Linked DNA regions of Kitasatospora sp. NBC_00315. The protein of the gene in region 1 binds, or shares a complex with, the protein of each later gene. Links are inferred from orthologs where the notes say so. Each region holds a gene or a part of one and is shown in the gene's direction. Other genes may lie near its edges.

Region 1 (14,389 bases):
CCTGCGGGTGCAGCTCCCCGAGCTGCGCTTCGAACTGCGGCGGCTCGCCGCCGAGGGCGATCTGGTCTTCGCCCACTCGCACTTCACCGCCGCCCCCGGCGACCCGGGCCGCGCCGTCATCGACGTCTTCCGGATCGCGGACGGCCGGATCGCCGAGCACTGGGACCTCAACGAGGCGGTCCCGGAGAGCACCGCGAGCGGCCGCCCGATCGTCTGACCGGCTGTCGACGACAGCTGACAGCCGACAATCGTCAGCTGTCAGCTGTCAGCTGTCAGCTGTCAGTCGTCAGTCGTCAGTCGTCAGTCGCCGGAATCCGCTCCCGCCCGCCCCGCGGCCCGACCGCAGGGCGGGCGGGTGCATCCGGCGGCCCGAGCGGGCGACGGTGTCTCAGACGGGCTCCAGCCGGACCGCGCAGGCCTTGAACTCGGGCATCCGGGAGACCGGGTCCAGCGCCGGGTTGGTGTGGACGTTGGCGCTCCCCGCACCGCCCCAGTGGAACGGCATGAAGACGGTGTCGGGCCGGATCGCGGCGGTCAGCCGGGCGGGGGTGACGGTCCGTCCGCGCCGGCTCACCACCGCGACCTGGTCCCCGTCCCGCACACCCAGCCGCTCGGCGAGCAGCGGGTGCAGCTCGACGAAGGGGCCGGGGGCGGCGGCATTGAGGGCGTCCACCCTGCGGGTCTGCGCGCCGGACTGGTACTGGGCCAGCACCCGCCCGGTGGTCAGCCGTACCGGGTACTGCGCGTCCGGCTCTTCGGCGGCCGGCCGGTGCTGGACGGGGGTGAAGCGGGCCCGGCCGTCCGGGGTGGCGAAGCGGTCCAGGAAGAGCCGGGGGGTGCCGGGGTGCCCGGTGCCCGGGCACGGCCAGAACACGCCCTCCTCGGCCTCGATCCGCTCGTAGCTGATGCCCGCGTAGTCGGCGGCCCCGCCGGCCGAGGCACGGCGCAGCTCGTCGAAGACCTTCTCGGCGTCGGTCGGGAACCCCTCGCCGTGGCCGAGCCTGGCGGCCAGCGCGTGCAGCACCTCCAGGTCGCTGCGCACGCCCCCCGGCGCGTCGACGGCCTTGCGCCGCAGGACGACCCGGCCCTCCAGGTTGGTCATCGTCCCGGTCTCCTCGGCCCACTGGGTGACCGGGAGGACGACGTCGGCGATCGCGGCGGTCTCCGAGAGCACCACGTCGCTCACGGCGAGGAAGTCCAGCGCGCGCAACCGCTCGCCGACGTGCCCGGCGTGCGGTGCGGAGACGACCGGGTTGGAACCCATCAGCAGCAGCGACCGCACCTCCCCGCCGAGCGAGTCCAGCAGCTCGTACGCGCTGCGCCCGGGGCCGGGCAGGTCCCGGGGGTCGACGCCCCAGACGGCGGCCACGTGTGCGCGGGCCGCCGGGTCGTCCAGCTTGCGGTAGCCGGGCAGTTGGTCGGCCTTCTGGCCGTGCTCGCGCCCGCCCTGGCCGTTGCCCTGACCGGTGAGGCAGCCGTACCCGGCGTTCGGGCGGCCCGCGTTGCCGGTGGCCAGACAGAGGTTGATCCAGGCGCTGACCGTGTCGGTGCCCTTGGCCTGCTGCTCGGGGCCGCGCGCGGTGAGCACCATCGCCGTCGCCGCGTCGCAGAACAGCGCCGCGGCCTCGCGCAGCTGGGGCAGTGGTACGCCGGTGACCGCCTCGACGTGCTCCGGCCAGTGCGCCATCGCGGCGGCCCTGGTCTCCTCCCAGCCGGTGGTGCGCGCGGCGATGAACTCCTCGTCGGTGCGGCCGTCGGCGACCACCAGGTGCAGCAGGCCGAGCGCCAGCGCGAGGTCGGTGCCCGGCCGCGGGGCGAGGTGCAGGTCCGCCAGTTCGGCGGTGCGGGTGCGGCGCGGGTCGACGACGATCAGCGTGCCGCCGTTCTCCCGCAGTTCGCGCAGGTAGCGGACGAACGGGGGCATGGTCTCCGCCGGGTTGGCGCCGACCAGGATCACGCAGCCCGCCTGGGGGATGTCCGCCACCGGGAACGGCAGACCGCGGTCCAGGCCGAAGGCCCGTAGGCCGGCGGCCGCCGCCGAGGACATGCAGAACCGGCCGTTGTAGTCGATCGTCGAGGTGCGCAGCACCACCCGGGCGAACTTGCCCAGCAGGTACGCCTTCTCGTTGGTCAGCCCGCCGCCGCCGAACACCCCGACGGCGTCCCGCCCGTGCGCGGCCGCGGTGGCCGCCAGCCGGCCGGCGATCAGGTCCAGTGCCTCGTCCCACCCGGCCGGGCACAGCTCGCCGCCCCGCCGCACCAGCGGAGTGCTCAGCCGGGCGCCCGGAGCCAGCACGGCGGCGGCGTTCGTGCCCTTGCCGCACAGCGCGCCCCGGTTGACCGGGAAGCCGGGGCGCTCGACCACCGTGACCGGGACGGGACCCTCGGCGGCGCGCAGGCCCATGCCGCACTGCAGCGCGCAGTACGGGCAGTGCGTGTCGGTGGTGGCGGCGGCGATGCTCATGGCGCCACCCTGCTACGACGCTGTTTCGCCGCCACGACCCGGGCGTTACGACCGCCTCACACCGGACTCACCCCGGCAGGGCCCGGCTGTGAGGGCCGGGAAACCAGGATTGACCGCCGGGCAACGGCCGGGAAACAGCGACCGGCGACGCTGGTGGCATGACGCCGCCCACCTGGACCTCCAGCTCCTCGGACCTCCTCGACGAGATCTCCCAGCAGTTCGCCTCCCGGTCGGCTGCGCCCTGGTCCGGCCGCCCCGCCACCCGGCCGCCCCGCGTGCTGCACTCGGCCCGCCGCCCGGCGCTGGTGCTGGTGGCGCACGGCTCGCGGGATCCGGCGGCCCTCGCCGAGATCCGCCGGCTGTCGGCCGGCCTGCAGGCCGCCCGCCCGGAACTGGACATCCGCCTGGCCCACCTCGGGCTCAACGCCCCGCTGCTGCCCGACGTCCTGGCGGAGCTGGCCGGCCCGGTCGTGCTGGTGCCGCTGCTGCTCGGCCGCGGCTACCACGCCAAGGTCGACCTGCCCGCCCTGCTGGCGGCGGCGCCGCAGGTCAGCGGCGTGATCACGGCTCCGCTCGGGCCGGATCCGCTGCTCACCGAGGTGCTGGCCGAACGCCTGGCCGAGGCCGGCTGGGCTGATCCGGGCACCGTACGGGAGCGCCACCGGCACGGCCGGGACGCCGTGGTGCTGGCCGCCTCCGGCTCACGGGACCCGGATGCCGCCGCCGACACCGAGGCCCAGGCCCGGCTGCTCGCCGCGCGGCTGCACGTGCCCGTGCTGCCCGGCTACGTCGCGGCGGGCGGTCCCAGCGTCGCCGAGGCCGTCGCCCGCCTCAAGGCCCGGGGCTACCGACGGATCGCGGTCGCCGGGTACTTCACCGCCCCGGGCGACTTCGCCCGGCTGGCCGCCGCGGCCGGGGACTGGCTGACCGGTGCGCCGCTCGGCGCCCACCCGCTGATGGCCCGGCTGGTCCTGGCCCGGTACGAGCAGGTCCGCCTGCGCGTGGCGGCCTGAGCGGCGCGGCCCGAACGGCCCGAACGGCCCGAACGGCTTGTGCAGCCTGTGTGGCCTGTGTGGCCGGAGCCCGGCAGCCCTGGTGGGCCGGGGCGCCCTGTGGGATCGTTTCGCCGTGAACTCCACTGCCGCACAAGGAAAGAAGCCGGTCCGTACCCCTGACGTGCTCCGCTTCGCCGTCGAGCTGATCGCCTGGATCGCCACGCCGTGGGCGCTGGCACCGCACTCGGTGCTGCTCGCCGTGCTGTCGGTGGTCGTCCTGATCGGCCTGCCGACGCTCTTCTCCACCCCGGGCGACAAGCAGCAGGTGCTGGTGCCCGTCCCGGGCGCGGTCACCGTCGCCCTGGTGCTGCTCCAGCTGGCCGCCGCCGTGATCTCCTCCTGGGTCGCCTGGCCGGCGCCGGCCGCGATCCTCGTCGCCGTCCTCGCGGTGGCCTGCGCGGTGGCCGAACTGCCCCGCTGGCGCGGTCTGCTGGCCGGCTGAGCGCGGAACCCGGGCGGTCCGGTCCGGGCGGTCCGGGTGGTCCGGTCCGGGCGCGCGGCCGGGTCTCGGTAGTCCGCAGCCGGCCGGGCGCCGCCCGGCCAGGATTCGCGCCCCGTTCCACGCCCCGTCACGCGCGGCACACCCCCGGTGTCGGAGCACCGGCGTACCGTGGCGTTCATATGGATGACACCGCGTACCGCACCACCGTCCCGAACCCGCCGTCCCCCTACGACGGGGCCGCCGAGGCCCGCTGGGTGCCCGAGCCCGACAAGCGCCCCGGCCGCACCGCCTTCCAGCGCGACCGCGCCCGCGTGCTGCACTCCGCCGCGCTGCGCCGTCTGGCCGGGACGACCCAGGTGGTCGCCCCGATGCGCGCCGACTTCCCCCGGACCAGGCTGACGCACTCGCTGGAGTGCGCCCAGGTCGGCCGCGAGCTCGGCGCGGCGCTCGGCTGCGACCCCGATCTGGTGGAGGCCGGCTGCCTGGCGCACGACATCGGCCACCCGCCGTTCGGCCACACCGGCGAGGAGGCGCTCGACCAGGCCGCCGAGTCCTGCGGCGGTTTCGAGGGAAACGCCCAGTCGCTGCGGATCCTGACCAGGCTGGAGCCCAAGCGCTTCGCCCCGTTCGACGAGACCCCCGCCCGGCTCGCACCCTGGCCGGGCCGCAGCGTCGGCCTCAACCTCAGCCGGGCCGCGCTGGACGCCGCCACCAAGTACCCCTGGGTGCGCGGCCGCAACCCGGCCGATCCGGCCTCCGGCAAGTACGGCGTCTACGCGGACGACCTGCCGGTGTTCCGCTGGCTGCGGGCCGGCTCGCCGACCGGCCGCAAGTGCTTCGAGGCCACCGTCATGGACTGGTCGGACGACGTCGCCTACTCCACCCACGACGTCGAGGACGGTCTGCAGGCCGGCCACATCGACCCGCGGGCGCTGCGCTCCCCGGTCGAGCGCGCCGAACTGTTCAAGGTCGCCGAGCGGTACGCCCCCGACGCCGCCCCCGAGGAGCTCTCGGCGGCGCTGGACCGGCTGCACGCCCAGCTCTGGTGGCCGAGGGAGTACGACGGCTCGGCCCGCGCCCGGGCCGGCCTCAAGGACCTCACCAGCCAGCTGATCGGGCGCTTCTGCCTGGCCGCCGAGCAGGCCACCCGGGCCCGCTACGGCCCGGGCCGGCTCACCCGCTACGCCGCCGAGCTGGTCGTGCCGCGCGACGTGCGGCTGGAGTGCGCGGTGCTCAAGGCGGTGGCCGTCCGGTACGTGATGCAGCGCGACGAGCAGGCGCAGCTGCGCACCCGCCAGCGGATCGTGATCGCCGAGCTGGCCGAGGAGCTGATCCGGCGGGCACCGGACGGCCTGGACGTGGTCTTCGCGGCGCTCCACCAGGAGGCCGAGGACGACCGGGGGGCGCTGCGCGCGGTGATCGACCAGATCGCCACCCTCACCGACGCGTCCGCCCTCGCCCTGCACGCCCGCCTGCTCGGCGCAGCTCACACCTGAGCGGACCCGGAAACGGGTCGCCGGGGCCGTAGACTTCCACAGTGGCCGGGCGGATCAGGGACGAAGACGTGCAGGCGGTGCGCAGCGCGCTGCCCATCGACGTGGTGGTCGGCGACTACGTCCAGCTGACCAACGGCGGCGGGGGCGAGTACAAGGGCGTCTGCCCGTTCCACGACGAGAAGTCGGCGTCGTTCTACGTCAACCCCGCCAAGGGCGTCTTCCACTGCTTCGGCTGCCAGGAGAACGGCGACACCATCGCCTTCCTGATGAAGATCGAGCACTTCACCTTCGCCGAGGCCGTCGAGCGGATGGCCGCCCAGGCCAACATCACCCTGCGCTACGAGGAGGGCGGCTACAACCCCCGCCACCAGCAGGGCGAGCGGACCAGGCTGGTCGAGGCGCACAAGGTGGCCGCCGCGTTCTTCCAGGAGCAGCTGCAGTCGCCGGAGGCCGAGATCGGCCGCGTCTTCCTGGCCGAGCGCGGTTTCGACGCCGAGGCCGCCCGGCACTTCGGCGTCGGCTACGCGCCGGCCGGCTGGGAGCACCTGGTGCGCTACCTGCGCGGCAAGGGCTTCAGCGACAAGGAGATCCTGCTCGGCGGCCTGGCCTCGCAGGGCCAGCGCGGCGGACTGATCGACCGATTCCGCGGCCGGCTGGTCTGGCCGATCCGGGACACCGGCGGCGAGGTGATCGGCTTCGGCGCCCGACGGCTGCGCGAGGACGACAACGGGCCGAAGTACCTCAACACCCCCGAGACGCCGATCTACAAGAAGTCGAACGTCCTGTACGGCATCGACCTGGCCAAGAAGGAGATCGCCAAGTCGGGTCGGGCGGTGGTGGTCGAGGGCTACACCGACGTGATGGCCTGCCACCTCGCCGGGGTCACCTCGGCGGTGGCGACCTGCGGCACGGCGTTCGCCGAGGACCACATCAAGATCATCCGCCGGCTGCTGATGGACACCTCCCAGTACCGGGGCGAGACCGTCTTCACCTTCGACGGCGACGCCGCCGGCCAGAAGGCCGCCCTGCGCGCCTTCGAGGACGACCAGAAGTTCGCCGCCCGCACCTCCATCGCGGTCACCCCCGGTGGCATGGACCCGTGCGAGCTGCGCCTGGCCCAGGGCGACGAGGCGGTTCGCACGCTGATCGACAACCCCGTCCCGCTCTTCGAGTTCGCGCTCAACTCGGCGGTCGCCCGGCACCGGGTCGACACCGCCGAGGGCCGGGCCGCCGCGCTCCAGGAGGCGGCCCCGATCGTCGCCAAGATCAAGGACCGCTCGATCCAGCACGAGTATGCCGTCCAGCTGGCCGGCATGCTGGGCATCCTGGACGAGCAGTTCGTCGTCCGCCGGGTCGGCCAGCTCGCCCGCTGGGACCGCGACAACAAGCAGCAGCAGAACAGCCGCGGCAACGACCGCCAGTTCCGCCGCCCCGACGGTCCGCAGCAGCCGGCCCAGCCCGCCCGCCCGGCCTACCGGCTGAACCCGCGCGACCCGGCCCAGTTCGTCGAGCGCGAGCTGCTCAAGCTCGCCCTGCAGTACCCGGCGCTGGTCAGCCCGACCTTCGACAACTACGGCGAGGACGAGTTCCCCACCCCGCCGTACACCGCCGTGCGCCGCGCGATCGGCCAGGCCGGCGGCGCCGCGTACGGGGCGACCCTGGCGGACTTCACCAAGCACGTCCGCGAGACCGCCCCCGACGACCAGGTGCGCTCCCTGGTGACCGAGCTGATCGTCGAGCCGGTGCGCACCCGGCGCAAGGTCGACGAGATCTACGCGGGGGAGTTCCTGGTCAAGCTGCGCCTCCAGGCGGTGGAGCGCCGGGTCGCCGAGGTCCGCGCCCAGCTCCAGCGGCTGGGCAACCGGGCCGCCCCCGAGGACCTGCACGCGGTGCAGACCGAGCTCTGGCAGCTCCAGCAGTACGGTCAGCAGCTGCGCAGCCGGGGCTCCGCCGCCCTGTAGGCCCCGCCGGGCCCGTCCCGGGCGCTCGCCGGGCCTTGCGCGACCGGCCGGGCCTCGTCGGCCCCCGCAGGGCCCGTCCCGGGCTTCTCCCGCGCCGGAGAAAGTACGCGCACGAGTCTCGGCCGGAGGGTGTGCCGTACCCCACACTGGAGGGCGTCCCACCTCCGACAGCGCGGGTCCGCCAGAGTCGCGCACGGCCCCGAGGGGATGCCCGTGGAGCTCGCCGCGCCAGCCGGTCCTACGCCCGCCCGGACCCCCGACACCCCCGCCGACACCGACTTCACCGACCCCCTCGCCGACACCGACTTACCCGGGGGCCCCGAGGGGACGCCCGAGGACTCGGACGCGCTCGACGGCCCCGAGGCCGCCGAGCCGCCGGAGCCGGCCGAGGAGGACGAGGGCGCCCCGGCGGCCCTCCCGGGCGTCGCCACCGGGCCGTCCGCCGACCTGTTCCGCCAGTACCTGCGCGAGATCGGCCGGGTCCGCCTGCTGACCGCCGCGGAGGAGGTCGAACTCGCCCGCGAGGTCGAGGCCGGGGTGTTCGCCGAGGAGCACCTCGACCGCAACCCGGAGCCGGACGAGCGGCTCGCCGCCGACCTCGACCGCCTGGTGGTGATCGGCCGGATCGCCAAACGGCGGCTGATCGAGGCCAACCTGCGGCTGGTGGTCTCGGTGGCCAAGCGCTACATCGGACGCGGCCTCACCATGCTGGACCTCGTCCAGGAGGGCAACGTGGGGCTGATCCGGGCGGTGGAGAAGTTCGACTACACCCGCGGATACAAGTTCTCCACGTACGCCACCTGGTGGATCCGGCAGGCGATGAGCCGGGCGCTGGCCGACCAGGCCCGCACCATCCGGGTCCCGGTGCACGTCGTCGAACTGATCAACCGGGTCGTACGGATCCAGCGGGCGCTGCTCCAGGAGCGCGGCGCCGAGCCCGGGCCGGCCGAGATAGCCGCCGTCCTGCAGCTCCCGGAGACCCGGATCCGGGAGGTGCTGCGTCTCGCCCAGGAGCCCATCTCGCTGCACACCCCGGTGGGCGAGGAGGAGGACGTCGCGTTCGGGGACCTCATCGAGGACGCCGACGCCGCCTCACCCGTCGAGTCGGCCTCGTTCCTGCTGCTGCGCCGGCACCTGGAGGCCGTGCTGGACACCCTGGGCGAGCGCGAGCGACAGGTCGTGCAGCTCCGGTACGGCCTGGACGACGGTCGGCCCCGCACCCTGGAGGAGATCGGCCACGTCTTCGGGGTCACCCGCGAGCGGATCCGCCAGATCGAGTCGAAGACGCTGGCCAAGCTGCGCGACCACGCCTTCGCGGAGCAGCTCCGCGGCTACCTGGACTGACCGGGCCCGTCGGCATCGACCGGCTGCTTCCCGGCTCCGGCCCGGTCCGCCTCCGCCCGGCACGGCCCTCGTCGCGATCCCGCGCGCGGGGCCCGCTCAGTGGTGGAAGGCGGTCCTGGCGGGCATCCCGAATTCCTTCAGGGGGCCGGGCTGGTTGCGGAGCTCGGGAAGCAGCCGGTCGATGTCGGCGAGCAACAGCTCGGCCAGGTCGCGGGAGAAGCCGTTGCGGCACACCACTCGCAGCACCGCGAGGTCGGTGCGGTTCTCGGGGAAGGTGTACGCGGGCACCTGCCAGCCCCGTTCGCGCAGCCGGCGGGAGACGTCGAAGACGTCGAACGGGACGTCCCCGGTGGTGGTGAAGGCGAAGACCGGCAGCTCGTCCCCCCGCGTGATCAGCCGGAAGCAGCCGCGCGCCTCGACGGCGTCCGCCAGGTACCGCGCCACGTCCCGGCAGGACTGCTGGACCGCCCGGTAGCCGTCGTGGCCGAGCCGCAGGAAGGTGTAGTACTGGGCGACCACCTCGGCGCCGGGGCGGGAGAAGTTCAGCGCGAACGTGGGCATCTCGCCGCCCAGGTAGTTCACCCGGAACACCAGCTCCTCGGGCAGGGCCAGGTGGTCGCGCCAGAGCGCCCACCCGACGCCCGGGTAGACCAGCCCGTACTTGTGGCCGGAGGTGTTGATCGAGGACACCCGCGGCAGCCGGAAGTCCCAGACCAGCTCCGGGTCGATGAACGGCGCGACCATCGCGCCGGAGGCGCCGTCCACGTGCACGGGGACGTCCAGGCCGGTGCGCTGCTGGAGGTCGTCGAGCGCCGCGCAGATCTCCGCGACCGGCTCGTAGCTGCCGTCGAACGTGGAGCCGAGGATGGCGACCACGCCGATGGTGTCCTCGTCGCAGAGCGCCGGCGCCTGCTCGGCGCCCAGGTGGAAGCGCTCGCCCTCCATCGGGGCGGTGCGGGCCTCGACCTCCCAGAAGTTGCAGAACTTCTCCCAGCAGACCTGGACGTTGACCCCCATCACCAGGTTCGGCCGGGCCCCGGCGGCGTACCGCTCCGGGTTGCGGCGCATCCAGCGGCGCTTGAGGGCCATGCCCGCCAGCATGCAGGCCTCGCTGGAGCCGGTGGTGGAGCAGCCGACCGCGCCGGCCGGGTCGGGAGCGTGCCAGAGGTCGGCCAGGATCGCCACGCAGCGCCGCTCCAGTTCGGCGGTCTGCGGGTACTCGTCCTTGTCGATCATGTTCTTGTCGGCGCACTCGGCCATCAGCCTGGTCGCCTGCACCTCCATCGAGGTGGTGACGAAGGTGGCCAGGTTGAGCTTGGCGTTGCCGTCGAGCATCAGTTCGTCGTGGATCAGCTGGTACGCGCTGTCCGCCGGCACCGGCCCCTGCGCGAGCCGGTGCACCGGCGGTGCCAGCTCCATCGACCCCAGCGGATCGGCCGTGCCGATGAACGGGCTCACCGTCAGCCGCCGGTCGTCGTCGACTCCCTTGTGCAGCGCCATGTGAGGTGTCGCCCTTCGGTCCGGTGGCCGCGTCCCGATCCACGCTGCCACCGGTCCGCAGGGGCCGCATCTTCCGCGACGGCCGGGCGGGCGACGCCGGACTCAGCCCGAGGTCTCCGGGTGGATCTGCTCGCGGGCGGCCGCGTACTGCCCGCGCACCGCCGAGCCGACCGGCAGGTCCTGCTCCTGGTCGGGGGTGGTGGTCACGGCGTCCGGCAGCTCCCACTGCGGGGGCTCGGCGCTCCCGGCCAGCGCCCACGCGGCCTGCCGGGCGGCGCCCCGGGCCGCGTGGTCGCCCGGGGCGGGGACGACGACGGGGACGCCGAAGAGCTGCGGGGCGATCTGCCGGACGGCGGGCAGCCGACCGGCCGCGCCGAGCAGGAACACCCGGCGGACCCCGACGCCCTTGGCCCGCAGGACGTCCAGCGCGTCCGCGATGTTGCAGAGCATGCCCTCGACCGCGGCCCGCGCCAGGTGCTGGGGCGTCATCGACTCGGCCCGCAGACCGGTCAGCGTGCCCGCCGCGTGGGGCAGTTGCGGCGTCCGCTCGCCGTCCAGGTACGGCAGCAGCACCACCCCGTACGCGCCGGGCGAGGACTGCAGGGCCAGCTCGCTGAGCCCCTCCAGATCCTGGCCGAGCATCGCGGCGGTGGAGCGCAGCACCTGGGCGGCGTTGAGCGTGCCGACCATCGGCAGGTGGTGGCCGGTGGCGTCGGCGAAGGAGGAGACGATGCCGGAGGCGTCCACCACCGCGCGGTCGTGGACCGCGAAGATCGTGCCGTTGCCGCCGATCGACACCACCGCGTCGCCGGGGCCGAGACCCAGGCCCAGCGCCGCCGCCATGTTGTCGCCGGTGCCGGCCGAGATCAGCAGGCCCTCGGGGGTGTGACCGGCCGGCTCGGCGGGGCCGAGGACGTCCGGCAGACGCAGTTCGTGGCCGAGCGCGAGCTTGACGAGATCCTGGCGGTACTCGCCGGTGATCGGCGACCAGTAGCCGGTGCCGGAGGCGTCGCCCCGGTCGGTGGTACGCCGCTGCGGGTGGCCGAGCAGCTGCCAGACCAGCCAGTCGTGCGGCAGCAGCACCTCGGCGACCCGGCGCGCCGCGGCGGGTTCGAACTCGGCCAGCCAGCGGAGCTTGGCGATGGTGTAGGTGGAGGCCGGGACGGCCCCGATGGCCCGGGTCCAGGCGGCGGGGCCGCCCAGGGCGTCCACCAGAGCGGCGGCGGCGCCGGAGGCGCGGGGGTCGTTCCACAGAATGGCGGGGCGCACCAGGACGCCGCCCGCGTCCAGGCCGATCATGCCGTGCTGCTGCGCGCAGACGCCGATCGCCCGGACCCCTTCCAGCAGGCCCCCGGCGGCGGCCTCGCCGAGCGAGTGCAGCCAGAGCTGCGGATCGGTCTCGGTGGCCCGGGCGTCCGGCCCCTCGGGGGCGGGGTGCGGGGCCTTGCCCGCGCGCAGCACGGCTCCGGTGTCGGCGTCGCACGCGACGATCCTGGTGCGGTTGGTCGAACTGTCTATCCCCGCGACGATGGCCATGTCGAGATCATCCCTCAGCGTGCGCCCGGACGCGGCCGGGCGGCGCAAGTGTTGCCCACTCGGTACCGGGCGGTAAGGTCCGCCCCGCCCCGGCCCGGAGGGCCGGCGCCGGGCCCGGTGCCCGCGTCACTCACGGGCGGAACGTCCCCCAACTGTCGTCCTCCAGCTGCTGGCGGTGGTTGAAGTACGGCACCCGGTCGGTCAGCGAGTTCGGCAGCCGGTCGCCGACCTTGTCCGCCACGGCCCCCGCCGCCTTGCCGGCCGCGGCGCCGGCCTGGTGTTTGGCCTTGTCGGCGGCGCTCTGCACCTTGGGGTTCTGCGCCACCCGCCGGGTGGCGCTCGCGATCTGCTCGTACCGCTGCCGGCCGGCCTTGGTGCCAAGGACGTACCCGGCCGCGAGCCCCACGACGAAACTCAGCTTCCACATACTCGTTCCTACCCTTCCTCGCGAACTGTGCCGCAGTGCCCTACCCGCCGTTCGCGGGGGCGAATCGTCCGTGTCCTCAGCATCCCCGGCGCGCGGGCCGCCCGCGCGCCGGGCGCGCCGGGCGGGGGCCCCGGGCCGGTACGCGGAAAGCGATTGGCGGACCACCCCCCTGAGTGCGCTAATGTATGACCCGCAGCGAGCGCCGACGGACCGGGACGACCGGAACGGCGGCGGACAGCTCAATCCCGCATAGCTCAATTGGCAGAGCAGCCGGCTGTTAACCGGCAGGTTTTTGGTTCGAGTCCAAATGCGGGAGCTCAGGTAGCCTGGTCCGAGTGGCCGGTCGTCCTGGCCCAGCAGTTCCGCAGGTGCAATCCCGCATAGCTCAATTGGCAGAGCAGCCGGCTGTTAACCGGCAGGTTTTTGGTTCGAGTCCAAATGCGGGAGCTTCACCGGGTCCGTCCCGGTGTGTGCTCAGAGCGAAGGCCCCCCGGTCAGCCCGGGGGGCCTTCGTGTTACCGGGTCTTCGTGTTACCGGGTCTTCGTGAGGCCGGGCCTTGGCGGCGCCGGGCCACCCCGACCACCCGGCGCCCCGTTTACCCGGCCGCCCGGTGGTAGAGCTGGGTGACCCGGTCGTCGAAGGTGATGCTGTACGAGACGCGGTCGGTGTCCCCGCCCTCCTGGTAGCCGCCGATGACACCGACCACCTGGCCGTCGGAGGTCACCCAGGGGCTGCCGCTGGTGCCGTTGGCGTAGCCGTCGCAGTCGAAGCGCTCCTGGGTGGGGCTCTGCGAGGCCGTCCGGGCGGAGCAGGTGATCGGTTCCTCGGCCGCGTACGGGTAGCCGGTCACCGAGACCGCCACCCCGAAGCCGTCGGTGCCGCCCAGGGCGTTCGCCCCCACCACGTCCTCGATCTGCCGGCCGCCCACCGGCCGCACGGTGACGAACGCCACGTCGTACTCCGGGTCCAGGTCCTCCGTCCAGCGCCGGTCGACCGTCACCGCGTCGACCGGCCAGCTGCCGTAGGGGGCGAGGCCCTTGCGGTAGCCGGGGGTGAAGACCAGGTCCTCCGGCGGTCCGCCCTGCCCGTCGTCCACGCAGTGGGCCGCGGTGACCAGCAGGTCGCGGCGGGTGCTGTGCACCACGCTGGCCGTGCACGCCCGGGGGCCCTGCGCGGTGCCGACGGAGAGGGTGCCGATGCGGTCGCCCGCGGCGTCCCGGGGCATGGTACGGGCGCTGGGAGCGGGCGGCGGCTGCTCGCCCTCGCCTCCGCAGGCGGCGGCCGTCAGCACCACGGCGGCCAGCAGCAGGGCGGGTGTGTGGGCCGGCCGCCACAGGGCGGTCGGCCGTCCGGGCCGGTCCGGTCCGGGCGCCATCGGGACTCCGTCTCTCGTCCGCGTGCGGGGCACGCATCGGCTGTACGGGCGCGGGGTGACTCTCGTGCGGGTGCGGGTGCGGGTGCGGGTGCGGGTGCGGGTGCGGGTGCGGGTGCGGGTGCTCGGGGTGGGGTCGGGCGCGGGGCGGGGTGGGGTCGGGCGCGGGTTCCGGGCCGAGGGCCGGCCCCCGGGCCGGTGTGCGCCGGTGCGTCCCCGAGGAAGATCTACCAGGCCGGCCCGGGGTGGCGCCACCGCCACGGCCGGTCAGCCGGTCGCCCGGTCGTACAGGGCCTGGACGCCGTCCCCGAAGTAGCAGGTGTACGAGATGTCGGGGGTGTCGCCGCCCTCCTGGTAGCCGCCGATCACGCCGACCACGGTGCCCGTCCGGGTGGTCGGGTCGAAGTCCGTCACCCAGGGGCTGCCGCTGGTGCCGCCGGTGTAGTCCGGACAGTCGATCCGCAGCTGGGTCGGGCTCTGTTCGGCGGTGGTGTTGGCGCAGGTGATCGGGACGTCTCCGCTGCTCGGATAGCCCGTCACCTTCACCGGCAGTTCGTACCCCTGGTCGACGCCGAGCCGGTTGGCGCCCAGTACCTGCTGCACCTGCTGCCCGTTCTGCGCCTGGACGACCGCGAAGGCGACGTCCATGTCGGGGTCGGCGGAGTCCTGCCAGCTCCGGTCGACGGTCACCGAGAGCAGCGGCCACACGCCGCTCGGTGTGTCGCCGGCCCGGTAGCCGGGGGCGAACACCAGGTCGCTGCGCTGTCCCAGCCCGGGGTCGTAGACGCAGT
Region 2 (14,319 bases), 1.6 Mb from region 1 along the record:
CCTCGAAGGAGATGCTGTCGACCAGTTCGGCCACCGCGGCGAGGTCGCCCGCGCCGATGCCGTGCCGGCGCATGCTGGTCATGCACTCCACGACCACCCGCGCCCCCGGCACGGCGCGCAGCGCCGGCAGGCTCGCCACCGTCCGGATCACCCGGGCGTGCGGCAGCGCCAGTACCTCCTCACCGATCCGGTAGGGGGTCAGCACCAGCAGCTCGCCGCCGTACCAGGTGGCCGCGTCGGCCGCCTCGTACGCGGTGCCGACCGCCAGGATGCCCGTCCCCAGCTGGGTCGCCTCTTCGGCGAGCCGCTGGTTGCCCAGCCCGTAGCCGTTGCCCTTGGCCACGGGCACCAGACCGGGGAACTCGGCCAGCACGGAGCGCTGGTGAGTACGCCAGCGGTCGGTGTCGAGGTAGAGCGACAGCGTCATCGGGTCATCTCCCGGAGGAATGGGGGCAGGGGGCGGTGGGGGCTCAGCGCCGCGACATGTAGATGTCGAGGGCCTTGTGCAGCAGCTTGTTGAGCGGGAAGTCCCACTCGCCGAGGTACTCGGCGGCCTGGCCGCCGGTGCCGACCTTGAACTGGATCAGGCCGAACAGGTGGTCGTTCTCGTCCAGGGTGTCACTGATGCCCCGCAGGTCGTAGACGCCCCCGCCGAGCGCGTACGAGTCGCGCATCATCCGCCACTGGATGGCGTTGGACGGCTTCACCTCGCGCTTGTGGTTGGCCGAGGCGCCGTAGGAGTACCAGACGTGCTCGCCGACCACCAGCATGGTGGTCGCGGCCAGCGGCTCGCCCTCGTGGTAGGCGATGTAGAGCCGCATCCGGTTCGGGTCCTCGGCCGTCAGCGCGTTCCACATCCGCTGGAAGTACGAGAGCGGACGCGGCGTGAAGCGGTCGCGCTCGGCCGTCACCAGGTACAGCTGGTGGAAGACCGCCAGCTCCTCGTAGCCGCCCTGGACGACCTCGACGCCGCTCTTCTCGGCCTTCTTGATGTTGCGCCGCCAGAGCTGGTTGAAGCCCTTCTGGATGTCGTCCAGCGAGCGGTTGGCCAGCGGCACCTGGAAGACGTACCGAGGCTGGACGTCGCCGAAGCCGGCGCCGCCGTCGTCGCCCTGCAGCCAGCCCGACTTGCGCAGCCGGTCGGCGACCTCGAAGGCGCGGGCCTCGTACCAGTCGGCCTCGACGTCGCGCAGGCGCTTGGCCTGCTTGGCGGCGATCGCCTCCTTGATGGTCGGCGCGTCCCAGCGCCGGATCACCACCGGCGGGCCCATCTTCACCGAGAACGCGCCCTGCGCCTTCAGGTGCGCCAGCATCGGCTCCAGCCAGCGGTCCAGGTCGCGGTCGAACCAGTCGATCACCGGGCCCTCGGGCAGGTAGGCCAGGTAGCGCTTGATCTTGGGCAGCTGGCGGTACAGCACCAGACCGGCGCCGACGATCGCGCCCGACTCGTCGATCCAGCCGATCGACTCGGTGCGCCACTCCGCCTTCACGTCGCCCCAGGAGGGCACCTGCATGTGGCTCGCCGAGGCGCGGGTGCGGATGAAGGCGAGGTGCTCCTCGCGGGTGATCGTCCTCAGGCGCAGACTCATGCTCGGTGCTCCTTGTTGGTCGGGCTGGCTGCCCAGGGTCTGGCTGTGACCCTATCGTCCGGATGCCGGACCGCCACGGGGGCGGGCAGTGCGACGCCCCCGTCCCGGTGGCCTGTGCTCGGACAGTACGGGGCGGGGGCGCCGAGGGGTCCGCCGTCGGCGGCCGCGGTGGCGCGTCAGCGCGCGGGGCTCACCAGAGTCCGCCGTGGGCGATGCCCAGGTAGAAGCCCCATGCGGACATGCCCGTCGCGATGACCAGCACGAACCGCTCGGCCGTGGTGACCGAGATGAACTGGCCCCACATCCCGGCGATCACGCCGAAGAGGCCGGCCAACGCGGTCAGCAGATGGAGGTCGTAGAAGAACGAGGTCGTGAAGGCCAGGACCCCGAGCAGGGCGGTGACGCCCACCAGGGTGTTCTCGCGGGGGTGCCGGTGACCGTCGGTGTTGAGGGTGAGCGCGGGGAACCGGTTCGTGGACAGTGCCATGGATCCCACCTCCTGAGGAGGAACGAGCAGGCGGTCGCGTCCATCGCGGCCGTTCCGTCCAGATTGCGGCGGTTGGGGCATGGATCACAACCCCTATGCGTTTTGTTCGTCCGACCGGGTGCGGGTAGGCTGTGCGGTCTGCACTGGTGTAGTTGTGCCCCTTCGTGCCCACTTCCGGGTTCGGGCGGGCCGAGTGTCGGAGCCGGCCGCTACGGTGAGCCGGTGTCGTCACTACTCCGGTGCCGACGCTGCACAACCCTCCTGCCACGGAGAGACCGTGGCCGTTGAGTCCAAAGGAGGTGGGTTACCCATGCGTCACTACGAGCTGATGGTCATCCTCGACCCGTCGGTCGAGGAGCGCGCTGTCTCCCCCCTGATCGAGAACTTCCTCAACGTCGTCCGCACCGGTGGCGGCAACGTGGAGAAGGTCGACACCTGGGGCCGTCGCCGTCTGGCCTACGAGATCAACAAGCAGTCCGAGGGCATCTACTCGGTCATCGACCTCAAGGCCACGCCTGAGATCGTCAAGGAGCTCGACCGCCAGCTCAGCCTGAGCGAGTCGGTCCTCCGGACCAAGGTCCTGCGCCCGGACACCCACTGAGTCACCTCTGACGCCTCCGGGCGTCGGGTGACTCGCGTCGTGTGTTTCACGTGAAACACACGGCGAGCATTGAACGCGGACTCCACCGAGAGGTCACCACCACCATGGCAGGCGAGACCGTCATCACCCTCGTCGGCAATCTCGTCGACGATCCCGAGCTGCGCTTCACCCCGTCGGGTGCGGCGGTCGCGAAGTTCCGCATCGCGTCCACCCCCCGCACCTTCGACCGCCAGACGAACGAGTGGAAGGACGGCGAGAGCCTCTTCCTCACGTGCAACGTCTGGCGGCAGCCGGCGGAGAACGTGGCCGAGTCGCTGCAGCGCGGCATGCGCGTCATCGTGCAGGGCCGACTGCGCCAGCGGTCTTACGAGACCAAGGAAGGCGAGAAGCGGACGGTCTTCGAGGTCGAGGTCGACGAGGTCGGCCCGAGCCTGCGCTCGGCGACCGCCAAGGTCACCCGGGCCAACCGGTCCGGTGCGCCGGGCGGTTCCGGCGGCCCCGGTGGTGGCAGCGGCTTCGGCGGCGGCCAGCAGGGCGGCGGCGGGTACGGCGGCGGGCAGCAGGGCGGCGGTGGCTGGGGTGGAAACTCCGGCGGCGGCCAGTCCGGCCCGTCCGACGACCCGTGGGCGTCCAGTGCCCCTTCCACTGGTGGAAACCAGGGCGGCGGCGGCAGCTGGGGCGCCCCGGCCGGTGGCGGCTTCTCGGAAGAGCCCCCGTTCTAGAGCTGACAGATTTCGTGCGGTCCGGTCACCCGCGTTGACCCGCGGGCCCGGTCCGTGAAACCCAAATGGAGCACACGATGGCGAAGCCGCCTGCTCGCAAGCCTAAGAAGAAGGTTTGCGTCTTCTGCAAGGACAAGGTCAACTACGTTGACTACAAGGACACGAACTTGCTCCGCAAGTTCATCTCCGACCGCGGGAAGATCCGCGCCCGCCGGGTCACCGGCAACTGCACCCAGCACCAGCGCGACGTCGCCACGGCCGTGAAGAACAGCCGTGAGATGGCGCTGCTGCCCTACACCAGCACCGCGCGCTAAGAGAGGGTGACCGAATAATGAAGATCATCCTCACTCACGAGGTGCCGGGTCTCGGTGGCGCCGGCGAGGTCGTCGAGGTCAAGGACGGCTACGCCCGCAACTACCTGGTCCCGCGTGGCTACGCCATCCGCTGGACCAAGGGCGGCCAGAAGGACGTCGACGCCATCCGTCGCGCCCGCAAGGTTCACGCCATCCAGACGCTCGAGGCCGCCAACGAGGTCAAGGGCAAGCTGGAGGGCCTCCAGGTCAAGCTGGCCGTTCGCTCCGGCGAGGCCGGCCGCCTGTTCGGCTCGGTGACCCAGGCCGACGTCGTGGAGGCCGTCAAGGCCGCCGGCGGCCCGGTCGTGGACAAGCGCGCCGTCGCGATCGCCTCGCCGATCAAGACCGTGGGCACCCACAAGGTCTCGGTCAAGCTGCACTCCGACGTCCAGGCCAACCTCGACGTCGCCGTCGTCGCTGCCTGATCTCCGTCCGAAGTGGCATGAGGGCCGGGCTCCGTTCACGGAGCCCGGCCCTCGGTCGTTCCTCGCCCGCCGGGCCCGCTCAGGCCCGGACGGCGCCGGTCACCAGCCAGTCGCCGCCGCGCGCCCGTCCGTACAGGAACGCGCCGCGGACCAGCATGAACAGGTTCATCGCCCACCACAGGCCGCTCAGCCCGAGGCCCAGGGACGGTACCGCGAGGGCCGCCGGGACGAACGCGACCAACGTGCCGAGCATCGCCAGGGCGAGATAGCCGCCGTCTCCGGCGCCCATCAGCACACCGTCCAGGACGAACACCGGCCCGGCCACCGGCTGGGTCAGCGCGACCAGCAGCATCACCTGGCCGAGCTGTTCCTGGACGGCCGGATCCGGGGTGAACAGCGGGATGTACAGCGGCCGGGCGACCACCAGCAGCACCCCGAAGAGCACGCCCGCGCCGACGCCCCACTCGACCATCCGCCGGGTGGCCGCCCTCGTGCCCGGCACGTCCCCGGCGCCGAGGTGGCGTCCGACGATGGCCTGGCCGGCGATCGCGATGGCGTCCAGGGCGAAGGCCAGGAAGCTCCAGAGCGTCATGGCGATCTGGTGGGCCGCGATCTGGTCGTTGCCGAGCCGGGCCGCGACCGCGGTCGCGATCATGAGGACGGCCCGCAGGCTCAGGGTGCGGACCATCAAGGGGCCGCCGGCCCGCGCGCAGGCGCGGATGCCGGGCAGGTCGGGCCGTAGGCCCGCGCCCTCCCGGCGGGCGCCGCGCACCACCACGACCAGGTACGCGACGGCCATCGCGCTCTGGGCGAGCACGGTGCCCCAGGCCGAACCGGCCACGCCGAGGCCGGCGCCGTACACCAGGGCGAGGTTCAGCCCCAGGTTGGCGGTGAAGCCGGCGACGGCGACCACCAGGGGCGTACGGGTGTCCTGGAATCCACGCAGCACGCCGGTGGCGGCCATCACCACCAGCATCGCGGGCAGACCCAGCGAGCTGATCCGCAGGTACGTGACGGCGTACGGCGCCGCCGTCGGGGAGGCGCCCAGCGCGGACACCGCCCAGGGTGCCAGCAGCAGGGCCAGCGCGACCACGCCGAGCGACAGCAGCAGGGCCAGCCAGATGCCGTCGATGCCCTGTTGGACGGCGGCCCGCCGGTCGCCCGCGCCGATCCGGCGGGCGACCGCGGCCGTCGTGGCGTAGGCGAGGAAGACGAACAGGCCGGCTGCCGTGGCGAGCACGGCGGAGGCGACGCCGACGCCCGCCAGCTGGGCGGTGCCCAGGTGGCCGACGATCGCGGAGTCGGCCAGCAGGAAGAGCGGCTCGGCGACGAGCGCGCCGAAGGCGGGGACCGCGAGCGCGAGGATCTCGCGGTCGTGCCGCCGCCGGTCGTGCCGCCGCCGGTCCGGGCGGAGGCGGTCTGGGGTGGGCGTCATGGGGATCAGGCTACTCATCCACAGGTAATGGTCACAAGGTGATCCTGGTCATTACTGGCCCAGGGGATCCGGGCGGGATGCGGAGTAGCGCAGCGGGGACCTCGGCACGCGTGTGAAGTATTTCTCATGCACAGCCATTGGAGGGAGTAGATGCAGGTCAGCAGGTTGACGGTGGACAGATGGTGTGGTTATCCACAGCCCTGTCCACAGGGGTGTCCACAGGTTTGGCGCAGTTCTCCACAGGAGTGGGGCCTTCATCCACACGGCCTGTGGATAACCGCCTTGGCCCCAGGGCGTCCGGAGCCTTAGCGTGGGTCGCTCACCCGACACTCCCGCCACCACCCGCCGTCCGGTTCGACCGGCCCGGTGGCGTAGAAAGAGGAGCGCACGACCGCTCCACCGAGCCCACCGGCAAGCCCGCTCCAACTCGCACCAATCGCTGATCGGGGAACACGCGTGACCGGCCCCCAGTACGACGACCACGACGCTCCGCCACCGCCGGAGGACGACTGGCAGCCGTCCGACGACGCCTTCGCGGCGGGTCCGTTCACCGACGGCGCCTTCCCCGAGGGGCCGGGGGACCGGCTGCCGGTCTCGCGCACCCGTACGGGCGGGAGCCAGGGTGGCAGCGGGGGTGGCAGCGGTGGCGCAGGCGGTGGCGGTGGCGGCGGCGGGAAGGGACGCGAGGGCGGCTTCCAGCGCGGCGGAGGCAAGGGCAGGCGGGACGAGGACGAGCCCGAGCGCTCTTCGCCCGCGGAGGGCTTCGAGCGGGTGCCCCCGCAGGACCTCGCGGCCGAGCAGTCCGTCCTCGGCGGCATGCTGCTCTCCAAGGACGCCATCGCCGACGTGGTGGAGGTCCTCAAGCCGCAGGACTACTACCGCCCGGCCCACGAGCTGGTCCACAGCGCGATCCTGGATCTCTACGCGCGCGGCGAGCCGGCCGACCCGATCACCGTGGCCAGCGAGCTCACCAAGCGCGGCGAGCTGGTCAGGGTCGGTGGCCCCGGCTACCTGCACACCCTGGTCAACTCCGTCCCGACGGCCGCCAACGCCGAGTACTACGCGGAGATCGTCCACGAGCGGGCGGTGCTGCGGCGCCTGGTGGAGGCCGGCACCCGGATCGCCGGCATGGGCTACGCGGCCGAGGGAGACGTCGACGAGATCGTCAACGCCGCCCAGGCGGAGATCTACGCGGTCACCGAGCAGCGCACCAGCGAGGACTACGCCCCGCTCGCCGACATCATGGAGGGCGCCCTCGACGAGATCGAGGCGATCGGCTCCCGGCAGGGCCAGATGTCCGGCGTCCCGACCGGCTTCGCGGACCTGGACGCCCTCACCAACGGCCTGCACCCCGGGCAGATGATCGTGATCGCGGCCCGTCCCGCGATGGGAAAGTCGACCCTCGCCCTGGACTTCTCCCGGGCGTGCTCGATCACCAACGGCCTGCCGAGCGTGATCTTCTCGCTCGAAATGGGCCGCAACGAGATCGCCATGCGCCTGCTCTCCGCGGAGGCCCGGGTCGCCCTGCACCACATGCGCTCCGGCAACATGACCGACGACGACTGGACGCGGGTCGCCCGCCGGATGCCCGACGTCACCAGCGCCCCGCTCTACATCGACGACTCGCCGAACCTGTCGATGATGGAGATCCGCGCCAAGTGCCGTCGCCTGAAGCAGCGCCAGGATCTCAAGCTGGTCGTCATCGACTACCTCCAGCTGATGCAGTCCGGCGGCTCCCGGCGGGCGGAGAGCCGCCAGCAGGAGGTCTCCGACATGTCGCGAAACCTGAAGCTGCTGGCCAAGGAGCTCGAAGTCCCGGTCATCGCGCTCTCCCAGCTGAACCGTGGCCCCGAGCAGCGAACCGACAAGAAGCCGATGGTCTCCGACCTCCGTGAGTCGGGCTCGATCGAGCAGGACGCCGACATGGTCATCCTGCTGCACCGCGAGGACGCCTACGAGAAGGAGTCCCCCCGCGCCGGCGAGGCCGACCTGATCGTCGCCAAGCACCGTAACGGCCCCACCGCCACCATCACCGTGGCCTTCCAGGGCCACTACTCGCGCTTCGTCGACATGACGCGGGAGTAGTGGCGGCCGCTGTAGGGTCTCGGATTTGACGTCGGAATCTCAGGACGGACGTCGGGTCAGAGTCGGATGCGACACCGGTCTTGAGACTCGCATGATCGGCCGGGTTCATCGCCCCGCCACGACACAAGCGCAGGAGGGCGGTGCGTCTGGCTCGGCATCATGGTCTGGTGACGACATGGATGCGCTGCTATTGGGACGAGGAAGACACCTGGTTCTACTTCGAGGTGGACGGCGAAGGCTGGGTGATTCGGCAGGTCGAACTCGAAGGGCCTGAGCTGATTCCGGGCGTAGCTGCCTCCCTTGCCGAGTGGCAGCTGGCCTTCGACGCTGGTCGCCTCGATGAGATCAGCAGGTTCGGGATCACTGCCGAGCTGCCCGTCTCGGAATGGGCAGGCCACGTACCCGAACAACTCGCCTTCGAGGAGTTCGAGGAAGTCTGGGGGACTGCCCGTCGGCAGATCGCATCCCGGCCCAGCTGACTTCTCGGCCCCGGGGACTTCTTGGCATCATCGCGACATGACCCCGAGCCTTCCCCGCACTGTCCGAGCCGTCGACACCGCTCAGCTCCTGGACCTGGCCCAGGAAGCCGCCATGTACAGCTTCAGCCAGCGGCTTGTCGGCAACGGCTGAAAACGGGCCGTTCTGATCGGTTCAATCGGGAGCCGTTGTGCGGTCGTGTTCAGTCGTTGTTGGTGGTCGGGGTGCGGCCGAGTTCGCGGCCGCGCATGCGGTAGGACTCGCCTTTGAGGGAGTGGACCTCGGCGTGGTGGACGAGTCGGTCGATCATGGCGGCTGCGACGGTCTCGTCGCCGAAGGTCTCGCCCCAGCGTCCGAAGGGCTTGTTCGAGGTGACGATCACGCTGGCCCTCTCGTATCGGTTCGAGATCAGCTGGAAGAACAGGTTCGCTGCCTCGGCCTCGAAGGGGATGTAGCCGACCTCGTCGATCACGATCAGCGAATAGCGGCTGAGCTTGACGAGTTCGTCCTGAAGGCGGCCGGTGTGGTGGGCGGCGGCGAGGCGGTCGACCCACTGGGTGGCGGTGGCGAAGGCGACGCGGTGCCCGGCCTGGCAGGCCCGGACGGCGAGGCCGGTGGCCAGGTGCGTCTTGCCGGTGCCCGGGGGACCCAGAAAGACGGCGTTCTCCTTGGCCGCTATGAAGTCCAATGTTCCCAGATGGGACGCGCAGATAATCAACTCGCCATCTTGATCTCCTGATTGGCGGCGTTATCGCTGCGCGCTACGAGTGCGCGGAGGTCGGCGACGGTGGTCAGCCGGGCGGGGGCGGGTTGTGGCTGTTTGCCGAGGAGTTCGAGGAGTTCACGGGCCTGACGGATGCGTAATCCGATGGTCTCGTACCGGACGTGGAAGAGCTCGGCGAGCGTGGTCAGGGTCATCCCGAGCCGGTCGCGCAGGAGCACCGCCAGGACCCGGTCGACCAGGGTGAGCGTGGGAGGGCGGCCTGAACCAGGCAACTTCTTGCGCTCGTGCCCCCGACGTCGCTGCAGTCGCGCCTCGCGTTGGTCCTCGTGCAGGGCGCCCAGCGCCCGGACCAACGCAGCCCACTCGACGGGCCGCATCCCGGTGACCGATGGGTGGCACAGCCAGGCATGCTCCTGGCTGGCCTGGTCGAAGGGCTTCGCCGCAGGCGCCGTGACCTGCTCGAACGCCTGCGGCAGCAGGGTGTAGTTCCAGTTGCCGTGCCAGTCGTGGCTACGAAGAGGCAGGGCGTCCAGTTGGGCGTCGCTGACCTGCACGCCGATGGGGTAGGAGCCGCTGTCCAGCTCGGCCCGGACCTTCAGCCCGGTGCGCGTGGTGGTGGCGGCGATGGTGTTCACCACGACCTCGTGGCTGGTCAGCGGGCGGCCGCGCCAGGTCATGGTGATGTGCGAGAACAGGCGGTGCTCGATCCGGTTCCACTTCGATGTTCCCGGCGGGAAGTGACACACCGTGATCTCCAGACCGGTGTCGCTGGCCAGTCGCGCGAGCTCGACCTTCCATGCGCGGGTGCGGTAGCCGTTGGAGCCGCCCGCGTCCGCCGTGATCAACAGGCGGCGCGCGTGCGGGTACGTGTCCTGGCCGACGGCTTGCCACCAGCGGCGAATCGAGGCGACCGCGAACTGCGCGGTGCTGTGGTCGGTGCCGACGCTGACCCATCCGGTGTTCATGGCCAGGTCGTAGACCCCGTAGGGGATGACCTGGCCGGCACCGCCGTACTCGAGGAAGTCGTGCGACCGGACTTTGACGGGCTCGCCCCTGCGCTGCCACTCCCGGCCCGCCTGGTGGTACTGGCCGACCTGCTCCTTCTTCTTCGCGTCCACCGACACCACCGGGTCCCCGCTCGCCTGGTGAGCCTTGACCTGGTCGTTGATGTAGCGGAACTGCGCGTCGCGGTCCGGGTGGTCAGTTCCTTCCAGGACCCGGGAGTTGCCCTGCAGACTGAAGCCCTCTTCCCGCAGCAAGTCACCGACTGTGTCCGCGCCCACGCGGTGGCCCTGCAAGGTCAGCTCCGCGGCCAGATGCCGGGTCGACTTGGTCGTCCAGCGCAGCGGCGACGTCGGATCGCCCCGCAGGTCCGGCTCGACCAGCGCGAGCAGCGCCGGACGAAGGCCGGGATCCATATCGGCGACACGCTTGCGTCCGCCGCCCGGACGGCGCGCGCGTCCCAACGGCGGCTCGCCGCCTTCCAGTTCGGACACGCCCCGCGAGACCGTGCCTTCGCGAACCCCGGCAGCCCGGGCCACCGCCCGGATCCCGCCGTGGCCGAGCGACCGCGCCTCCGCGGCCATCACCAACCGGCGTTGGCGCTCGTCCAGGTGAGGAAGCACCGCCTGGAACTTCGCCGTCAGCAACTCATGTGTGCCCTCGGGTATGCCCATAGCACATCAACGAGACAGGATCACGGAAGCAACGGATTGTTCCTCTGCGCGTCCATGGGAGAGTTGTTGGCGCGTCATGCCCCGCAGGTGGGCGACATCGAGTTCCTCGATGGTCTTGACCGCGGGGAAGCGGGCGGCGCGGATGCGGCCCTCGCCGCCGTGGCTGTCGCGGGCGGAGACCTCGCGCTGCAGGCAGGCGACCAGGTACTCGGTGTGGGTCCACGACTCGGTGCGGGCGCGCTCCGCCAGGCGTTCGGCGGCGTCCAGCAGGGCTGGGGCCTTCATGGCGCGGGCGAGGAAGGCCAGGTCGGCGGCGGTCTGCCGGCCGGTTCGGGATGTCTGTCCGTCCGGCTTCGCGGTGCCGGTCGTGGGGCGTGAAGCCTGGGATGCGGTGCGGGCCATCAGGTGTCCTCCTTGCCGGCGCCGCCCTCGATGAGGGTGAACATGCGGTCGTAGGTGCCCAGTTCGCGTTGCTCGACCTCGATGCCGAGGCTGTCCGGGGCCAGCAGGGCGGCCCGGGCGGCGTGGGCGCGGGCGGCGTGCTGGTGGATGACCTCGCCGCGCATGATGTCGGCCGCGGCGGCGTGCTCGGGGTCGGTGAGGGTCTGGTGTCTGGCCCAGCAGCGGGTGTGCCGGGCCACGATGTCGTTGCCGCAGGTCACGGTGATCTCCTCGGTGTCCGTGCGGACCATGACCGTCCTGCCGATGGCGCGGGGGTGGACGGAGTAGTCGTTCGTGTCGACGCGGATGTAGTGGTCGCGGCCGATGCGGGTGTGGAAGCGCCACCAGTTGGGCGGGCCGACGGGCGGGACGGTGAGCATCGCGGCCCGGTCGGCCTCCCAGCGGTCGACGGGCCGGGCATCGATGGAGCGGTGCTGTCTGCGGTTGGCGATCTGCAGCCAGGCGCCCAGCTGGTTGTTGAAGTCGTCGGGGCCGGTGAAGGTGCGGCCGGGCAGGAAGCTGGTCTCCAGGTAACCGTTGGCGCGCTCGACCAGGCCCTTCGCCTCCGGGTCGCGGGGCCGGCAGAGGTGGACCCTGACCGCCAGCAGTCCGGCGAACGCGGCGAACTCGCTGGTCAGCCTGCCTTTGCCGACGCCCGCCTCGTTGTCCCAGACCAGCATCTTCGGGACCGCCTGCCAGCCGTCGGCGAGCAGGCGCCAGTGGCCGTCGATCAGGTCGCCGCTCTGCCGGGAGGGCAGCATCCGGGCCGTGATGACCCGCGAGTAGCCGGAGACAATGACCAGCACCGGTGGGCGTCCGGCCTGGCCGTAGCCGAGCGGGATGTCCACCGGCGGGAACCACAGGTCGCACTGCGCGAGCTCGCCGGGCCGGTAGACGGTTCGCGAGACCGGGTCGACGGGCAGGTAGGCCGGCCGCAGCTCACGGACCCGCTCGCGCAGGATCGTCAGCCCGCGCTCCCAGCCGATGCGCTCCGCGATCACCGTGACCGGCATCGTCGGCGTCTGCTTCAGCAGCTCCCGGATCGCCGGCTCCACCACGTCGACTGCCGAGCCCTTCAGAGGCCGCTGGTACTTCGGTGGCCGGTCCGAGGCCAGCGCCCGCAACACGGTGCCACGGGAGATCCCCAGCTGCCGGGCCACGGCCCGGGCGGACAGTCCCTCCGCCCGGTGCAACCGACGAATCTCGGCCCAGTCCTCCACGCGAATCACCCTCTCTTCCTCCTGACCTCAGATCATTGAAGTCAGGATGATCAAGAGATCGCAGAGCGGCCCGCTTTTGATCCGCCGTTCGTGGTCCTCGTTTCACCCGTTGCCGACACGGCTCCCGGTTGACTGGCTCCGGGAGCATCTCGCCGCAGAGGCGACGCAGATCATTTCCTCTTCACGCTCCCGTTCCATCCACGCATGTTCCGGCTGATCAGGCTTCGGACCCGTGACGAGCGCGCTGCCATGCAGCCTCGAAGTCATCATGGACGATCTCCATGGACACATAGTGCGGAGCACGAAGATCGAAAGGCGCGTTGAACGGCCAATCCTCGGCACTTGTCCTGACCGCACCACCGTCGGAGCCGATCACAACCTGCCGCAACCGCCTTCCGTCCGGCCCAAGCGCCATCAAGTAGACGTTTCCTCCGCCACTGTGGTGAGACAGACCTGAGAGCCGCAGGTCACAGCGGTGGTCTCCGACACGAGCCGCGAGACCCTACAGCCGCCCAGGGTCTCAGACCGGTGCACGGCTGACACCGACCCGGAGCAGTCGGGGCCCGGGGCCTCGGCGGACGCCACGAGATGCACCTGATACCGGTTGACATCGGTTGCAGAACTGAGAGGCCTGCTGCGAGCCCGGTCGGAAGGACACCGTCACCGGCCGCTGCGCGAGGGCCCGTCGAGCGGGGTTCCCCGCGCCGGGGACGGGCGTGCCGGGTGGTCCGCGCCGGACGGCACTGCATCGGAATGCACTGCGTCGGACGGCACTGCGTCGGACGGGCCGACGCACGGGGGGCCTTCTCCTCGCCCGCCGTCGCCGCTAAAGTCTTTGTCCGCCGGGTCCGCTCGTCGATCCGGTTGCCTCGACAACAGCACTAGACGTTTCTGCCGGCGCTGGAGCCGACGCCGACGCGGACCTCGATCCGGTCCCGTCCGCGTCACCTGGACGACTCCTGGCGGCGGGGGCGGCGCCCACGAAGGGCGTCGTGCTCCCGGACCGTCCCACCGCGCAGCGGAAGGTTCGCCGTGACACCACGGCACTTGCTCCGTCGTACCGCGCGGGATCCCGGCCGGGCCGCACGGCTGGCTCGCCGTCGCGTAGCGGCCCGGCCGGGCACCGCCTCCTACCGTTCGGCCCTGCTGACTCCCGGGGCCGCCGCCTTCTTCCTGGCCGCGGCTCCCGCTCGGCTCGGGGTCGCCATGGCTGGTCTCGGCATCGTCCGGCTGGTCCATGCCGAGACCGGGTCCTTCGGGGCCGCCGGCCTGGTCACCGGCGCGTTCGCCGTGGCGGAGACCCTGGCGGGCCCGCGGACGGCCCGTCTGATGGACCGGCTCGGACAATCGCGCGTCCTGGTCCCCCTCCTGTACGCCCACGCCGGAGCGATCGCCGCGCTGGTGGCGCTGGCCCTGACGGGGGCGCCCGTCACGGCGTTGACGGCGGCCGGCGCCGCCGCCGGGGCGACCGTCCCGCAGTTCGGTGCGCTCTGCGCTGCGCGCTGGTCGGCTCTGCTGCGCGGCAGGGCCGAGCTCACCGCGGCTTTCGCACTCGAAACGATCAGCAACGACATGGCCTTCCTCCTCGGACCCGCCCTCGCGGTGCCGGCGGCGACCCAGGTGCATCCGGCCGCCGGCACGGTGCTGGCGGGGGTGCTCGTCGTCGGTGCCGGACTCGCCTTCGCCGCCCTGCGTGGTACGGCCCCGGGGCCCACCGCGACCTCCACTCCGGACCGTCCGGCCACCCGGCGCCGGGGGACGCTGCTGACCCGGAACTTCGCCACCCTGCTGGCGGTCGGTCTGGCGCTGGGCGTCTTCTTCGGCTCGATGCAGGTCTCGGTGAGCGCCTTCGCCGAGGTTCACCACGCCGCCGCGGCAGCCGGGTTGCTCTACGGACTGATGAGCGCGGCGAGCCTGCCGGCCGGTCTGGCCTACGGGCGACTGCGCCGGCACACCCAGGCCGCGGCCCAACTGCCCCGCATTCTGACCTTTCTGGCCTGCGCGTCGCTGCTGCCGCTGCTGGCCGACGCCCCCTGGCAGCTCGGTCTCGCCCTGTTGCTTCCCGGTGCGGGCGTCGCTCCCTG

What was found.
Region 2: the proteins of dnaG (region 1) and dnaB are in contact, whole or in part, in a crystal structure (PDB 2R6A), measured with the Geobacillus stearothermophilus proteins. The link is inferred for Kitasatospora sp. NBC_00315 from one-to-one orthologs. Residues at the interface, in WP_049624496.1 of Geobacillus stearothermophilus: Lys456, Leu457, Leu458, Pro459, Ala460, Asn463, Ala464, Leu467, Leu535, Leu536, Ile537, Ala538, Gln544, Glu545, Asp548, Tyr549, His552; in WP_033016901.1 of Geobacillus stearothermophilus: Ser13, Glu15, Ala16, Gln18, Glu91, Leu92, Asp94, Ala95, Val96, Pro97, Thr98, Ala99, Ala100, Asn101, Tyr104, Tyr105, Ile108.

What each region holds. Positions count from the first base shown.
Region 1 is NZ_CP108025.1:5,732,370-5,746,758, forward strand. Bases 5,032-7,958 are described here. They hold dnaG (DNA primase), read left to right. Parts: upstream 5,032-5,498; coding sequence 5,499-7,418; downstream 7,419-7,958. Other genes in these bases: OG823_RS23895 (deoxyguanosinetriphosphate triphosphohydrolase), read left to right, coding at 5,032-5,457; OG823_RS23905 (RNA polymerase sigma factor), read left to right, coding at 7,626-7,958. Also shown: OG823_RS23875 (nuclear transport factor 2 family protein), read left to right, coding at 1-217; OG823_RS23880 (molybdopterin oxidoreductase family protein), read right to left, coding at 389-2,464; OG823_RS23885 (sirohydrochlorin chelatase), read left to right, coding at 2,623-3,477; OG823_RS23890 (hypothetical protein), read left to right, coding at 3,593-3,961; more of OG823_RS23895, read left to right, coding at 4,141-5,031; more of OG823_RS23905, read left to right, coding at 7,959-8,762; OG823_RS23910 (glutamate decarboxylase), read right to left, coding at 8,859-10,262; OG823_RS23915 (FGGY family carbohydrate kinase), read right to left, coding at 10,365-11,798; OG823_RS23920 (hypothetical protein), read right to left, coding at 11,929-12,225; OG823_RS23935 (serine protease), read right to left, coding at 12,822-13,601; OG823_RS23940 (serine protease), read right to left, coding at 13,866-14,389. UniProt on the Escherichia coli protein: RNA polymerase that catalyzes the synthesis of short RNA molecules used as primers for DNA polymerase during DNA replication.
Region 2 is NZ_CP108025.1:4,158,942-4,173,260, forward strand. What follows is about bases 5,526-8,382. They hold dnaB (replicative DNA helicase), read left to right. Parts: upstream 5,526-6,068; coding sequence 6,069-7,697; downstream 7,698-8,382. Other genes in these bases: OG823_RS16950 (MATE family efflux transporter), read right to left, coding at 5,526-5,612; OG823_RS16960 (hypothetical protein), read left to right, coding at 7,877-8,176; istB (IS21-like element helper ATPase IstB), read right to left, coding at 8,377-8,382. Also shown: OG823_RS16915 (alanine racemase), read right to left, coding at 1-427; OG823_RS16920 (lipid II:glycine glycyltransferase FemX), read right to left, coding at 471-1,589; OG823_RS16925 (hypothetical protein), read right to left, coding at 1,780-2,076; rpsF (30S ribosomal protein S6), read left to right, coding at 2,387-2,677; OG823_RS16935 (single-stranded DNA-binding protein), read left to right, coding at 2,782-3,399; rpsR (30S ribosomal protein S18), read left to right, coding at 3,477-3,713; rplI (50S ribosomal protein L9), read left to right, coding at 3,731-4,177; more of OG823_RS16950, read right to left, coding at 4,257-5,525; more of istB, read right to left, coding at 8,383-8,892; OG823_RS16970 (ISAzo13 family transposase), read right to left, coding at 8,889-10,574; OG823_RS16975 (ATP-binding protein), read right to left, coding at 10,581-10,976; istA (IS21 family transposase), read right to left, coding at 10,976-12,244; OG823_RS16985 (MFS transporter), read left to right, coding at 13,283-14,319. UniProt on the Escherichia coli protein: The main replicative DNA helicase, it participates in initiation and elongation during chromosome replication. Travels ahead of the DNA replisome, separating dsDNA into templates for DNA synthesis.